DNA from 2 places in the Deinococcus fonticola genome. Region 1 is predicted to be linked to the other one. Evidence: riboswitches for the same ligand, from Rfam matches in the RefSeq annotation. Region 1 holds a riboswitch; the other holds the start of a gene.
What was found. Region 1 has a riboswitch for cyclic di-GMP ahead of E5Z01_RS17245 (hypothetical protein). Riboswitches for the same ligand answer to the same signal wherever they lie in the genome.
Positions count from the first base shown of each region.

Region 2: another riboswitch for cyclic di-GMP. It lies ahead of E5Z01_RS02205 (hypothetical protein); the one in region 1 lies ahead of E5Z01_RS17245 (hypothetical protein).

Region 1 is NZ_SMMH01000043.1:17,750-20,140, reverse strand. Features, by position in the region: gene E5Z01_RS17250 (GGDEF domain-containing protein) at 1-744, shown strand, start outside; cyclic di-GMP riboswitch class II at 979-1,063, shown strand; gene E5Z01_RS17245 (hypothetical protein) at 1,131-1,607, shown strand; gene E5Z01_RS17240 (hypothetical protein) at 1,702-2,244, shown strand.
Region 2 is NZ_SMMH01000002.1:179,282-181,672, forward strand. Features, by position in the region: gene E5Z01_RS02205 (hypothetical protein) at 1-1,245, opposite strand, end outside; cyclic di-GMP riboswitch class I at 1,255-1,346, opposite strand; gene E5Z01_RS02210 (hypothetical protein) at 1,570-2,391, opposite strand, start outside.

The sequences.
Region 1 (2,391 bases):
CCGCATGTGAACGTTTTGCATGTGCTGCTCAACACGCAGTTGCTGGTGGTGGTGCTGGCCTTCACCATGTTGCCGCAGCGCTGGGCCATCTGGTCAAGTGTCGTCAGTTACGCCGGGGTCGTGGTCAGCTTGCTGCTGCTGCAGGTCATGAACTGGCAGCTTGTTCTGGATCAGGCTTTTCTGTGCAGCCTGGTGGGTGGGCTGGCCGTGGCGGGGCATAAGGTGGGCGCCGCGCAGTCGTCGGCGGCGCATTACTTTGACCTGGCCCTGCGGGATCCGCTGACTAGACTTCCAAACCGTCGAATTGCTGGGATTGCTTTCGAGGCGTGGCGGCAGGAGGGACAGCCCCTGGCGCTGGAGGAAGCGGCGGTACTGCTTCTTGACCTTGACCACTTTAAGCGCGTGAATGACGAGTACGGTCACGCGACGGGGAACCTGGCCTTGCAGGTCGTAGCGCAGACCCTGAGTCATCACATCCAGGGTGAAGATTTCGTCTGTCGCTGGGGTGGTGAGGAATTCCTGATCATGTTCCGGCGCATGGAACCCGGTTCGGCGTTGAGACGGGCCACGGAAGTGATTCGGGCGGTGGAGGCGATCAGTCATCCACAATTGCCGCCGCTCACCGTGAGTGCGGGCCTGGCCATGTTGAGTGAATTCACGGACGAGAGGCAGTTTATGGCGCTCGTTGATCAGCGGTTATACGCCGCGAAGGAAGCCGGGCGAAATACCGTCGTTATGCGTTGACGGCATCTCTGGAATTCTCGCTCCTGGTCAAGGCAGATGATGAACTTCTGCAGCAGGGGCTTGTCCCAGAAACGAGGCCGGTTTCTGGACTTTCTGTGTCCGAGCAGGGGAGGGCCGAACAAACAAAGCGTGGGCAGGCAGGCCAAGAAAGATGAATTGACCTTAAGGTAGAAACAAGTGCGAACTGTGTGACATGCCTGAGCCTACATTGAGTCATCTTCGTTCCGCATCGTGTGAGCGAAGAGAAGCGTTGATCCCCGACCTGTAATCCGGGCACCTCGGTCGGGTGGAGCCAGTGGTGCGACCGGCTTTTCGTCGATCTGACCTGACTGCGTGCCAGGTGAGACCTGTTCAGGTCGTTGTTTAACGGCCAAGGAGATTCACACATGCCCAACCGTACATTCACTGCCCTGTCCCTGCTCGCCCTGTTGACCTTCCCCACGATCGCCCTGGGCGCAAGCAGCACTGCAGACGGATTCAACGGTGCCACCCTGTCCGTCACGGCGACAGGCACGGCTGCCGAACAGGTAAGCTTTGAAATTCCCTCGACCAGCATCACGCTCGACTCGAAGGCCGTTCGCCCGGGGGGCACCTTCACCGTGACGGTTCCGGTCACGAACACCACAGACCGTCAGATCAACGTGGTGGTCACGCCGAACAAGGATGGGGACGCGGCCGCCAGCCTGACGATCACTGGGCTCGGGACGGCCACAATCGATCCGGACGCTTCCTCGAACATCGTTTTCACCTTCAGTTTCGCCGAAACCATGACGAGCGCTGAGGCGGGCAAAGCGGTGGTTGTGACCTTCGATGTGAAGGCCACCGGAACTTACGACTCCGGCTCGGGGAACACGAGCTTCTAAGATGCGGCGTCCGCCTATGTGGGCGAGAGGGGGCCAGCTCTGCCTGGCCTCTTTTGCCATTGGCCTGGGTGGAGCCGGCGTCGGTCACGCGCAAATGAGCGCGCCAGCCATTACCGTCAGTCCGGCAACGGCTGCCTCCTCCGGGCCGCCTACCGTTCTGGCCCGCAAGGTGCTGGTGCAGCCTGAGCGCATTGAGATGCAGTTGCCCGTGGGCTATACCACGGGAACCCTGGTCTTTACGCTTTTCAGCGACGTGAATACCGAGGTGGTGGTCAGGCCCCTGGATAGTCGGCTTAAATTCAGAGGAGCCGGGAACAACCTGCTTCGCCTGAATGCCTACACGCTTCAGACCGCGAACTTTGTGGTGCTGGAAGCGCACCGGGGCGTCATCGAGCTGCTGAACACGCGCGGAGAAGTGATTGAAAAGGTTCGGTACACGGTCGTGCCGCACAAGGCAGTGAATCAGTCGGCCAACCTGAGTTACAACCCGTTCAGCGGCCAGGTGAGCGCCGGGTATTCGGTCTCGACGGTGCCGGCGTCGTCCCTGGCTCCGAACATCAGTGCTGGCGTCGGCATGGGCTACGACATTCAGAAAGGCCAGCTGGGGGGCAGCGTGTACCTGAATGTTCGCTGGTGACCAGCAGAGAGCCGGAGGGGACGCCAGCTCGGGTGGAGAATCCCCGGGTCAAAGTGCGGTGGGGCACAAGTAGGCGTGATGCCTGCCGATTAATCTCTGCGCTGGCGTCCCTTCCTGGCTGCGTCCGGCGGCCAGCCCATGAGCTTT
Region 2 (2,391 bases), on a different contig from region 1:
CCAGTGGACGGCCAGGGTGGTCATGGAGCCGCTCACGGTAGAGCCGCTGAGCTTCAGGCCAGTGGGGCGACCAGCGAACAGGGGGAGCAGTTTGGTAGCGCTGTTGGGCAGTTGCACTTTCACCGTCTGGCCCTTTGTGGGGTTCATATTGATGACCTGCAGGTAACGGCGATTCTGGTAAGACCACAGGTGAGCCACGCCCTGGTTATTCGCAGTGGTGACGGTCAGGGGGGTGCGTTGGCCGTTCATGAGGACAGGAGCCAGCAACTTCACCTCGCCGGCCAGGGCTTTCAGTTCCGTGTTCAGGCCCTTGTAGCTGGCCAGGTCGTTGGTGGTGTCCAGGTAGGTGTAGTACAGGATGCCTTTCACGCCTGCGCCCAGCGCCTGGTTGGTCATGCTGTTCAGTTCGCGGGGCGTGGGGTAGCGCCCGTTTTTCCAGTGGAATGCCTGGAGGTTGGCGATGGGCAGGGTGCCTTTGGCGCTGGATTCCCGTACCAGTTGCTTCATGACCGGGTAAACGACATTCACGGGGTCACCACCGTCGATGGGGTAACTCTGGTTGCCGACGGCGTCGGCCCGACCGAAGTAAGCGGAATGGCTGTTCGCGAACGAGATCGCCATGCTGGTGTAAGTGAGGTGATTGCTGTCCAGAGTTTTCACGGCGTCGTGGCGTCTGAGCAGTTCTTCAGGAGTAATAAGGTTGTTGCAGTCGTCCGCGATCATCCAGCCCAGCACGGCGGGGTGGCTTTTCAGGGTGTTGATGGACGTGCTGTTGAAGTCCTCGACCATGAGTTTCATGCCGCGTGACTGGGCGGCGTCAAGCAGTTTGCGGTAACCCTCAAGGTCGCCTTCGGGATCAAACATGGTGGCGTTCATGGTGTTGAAGCCCAGATCGGCAATGGCGTTCATGTCGCGCATGCGCCGGGCTTCGTTGCCGGCCCATGACACGTGGTAGAAGCCCATGGGGAACATGGGTTGGCTATTCACCAGCAGGGTGCCGTCGGTGCGAACCTGCGCCGTGACAGGGCCACTGGTGGTGGCCGTCAGGGCCAGGGATTCCAGGGTGTTGGTGGCGGCGCTGACCTGTTCGGGCGTGGCCGTCGTTTCGGCGGCGCCGGATTCACTGCTGTTACTACCGGGCGTGGACACCGTGGGGCTGTTGACCGTCGGGGCAGGGGTGGGCGTGGTCGAGCAGCCTACCATCAGGAGTGCCAGGGTACCCAGCAAGAAACCAGTTTTTTTCATTGATCTTCCTTCGGAAACCCGGCCAACTTCTTGTCTGACAGACAGGAGAAGTCCCGTGGGCTTTGCGTCCCCTCCTCACGGAGGGTTTGCCTTTATCGAGAAGCGAAAAGTGAGGGCCAACTGATGTCAATCGCTGCCTACTCTGAAGCGCGCTGAACCGCAGCACACTCAAACACAGAGATTAACTGTTAATGAACCTAGCGCGCCTGTTCTGACGAAACTCCTACAACCAGGCTCTCATAAATGCATAACCTCACACCTTTCCCAACGAAGGTGAAAAAGCCTCTTTCTCTGGCAGGGCCAGGCAGGGTTACGCCACATGAATTACTTGACTTCGTAAATGGCGACTTGAAGGGGACGTAACCGTCCACTGACTTCCAGGCCGCGACGGTTCAGAGTCCGGCCCAGGGTGCTGATGGGCTTCCACTGAGTAGGGGGTTCAGGGAGCTTCAGGTTGACCAGGCGGTCGGCGGTGCGGCTGCTGTTCAGGGCCATTACAAAACCTTTCTTCTGGCCTTCCTGCGATTCGCCGCGCAGGTACACCACCAGCGGCTGGCTGCCGGTGCCGTCTTGCAGAGGCATCAGCTCGCCGCTCAGCAGGTAGGGGGCCAGGAAGCTCACTTCATGCGCCACACCTTGCAGGGTCGACCACATCACGGGTTCCTGGTTCAGGTCGACTTCTCTGGCACGGTAAGCGTAGTACACCACGCCTTTCATCCCCGCCATGATGGCCTGGTAGGTCATGTTGCGCAGTTCCACCGGACTGGGTTTACGCCGGCCCCACAGGAAGCTCTGAAGGTTGGCAATGGGCACGGTGCCTTTGAGGTGGGCACTCTGCACGGCGCTGCGCATCATGGGGTAGGTGACGCTGATGTCGTCATTCCCGATCGGGTAACTCTGGTTGCCGATCAGGTCGGCGGTGCTGAAGTAAGGAGTCTCGGGGCGGTTTTGCGCCACGGCCAGACTCAGGTAAGTCAGTTTGTTCGGGGTGGCCTTCTTGAACTGCTCGTTGCGGGCTTCGACTTGTTGCGGCGTGAGTTGCGCGTTCGCGTCGTCGGCAATTTTGAATCCGAGCAGGGCGGGGGAAGCGCTGATCTTGCGCCTGTTCTCGGGGGTCAGACCGTAAGGCATGACGAACACCCCGGA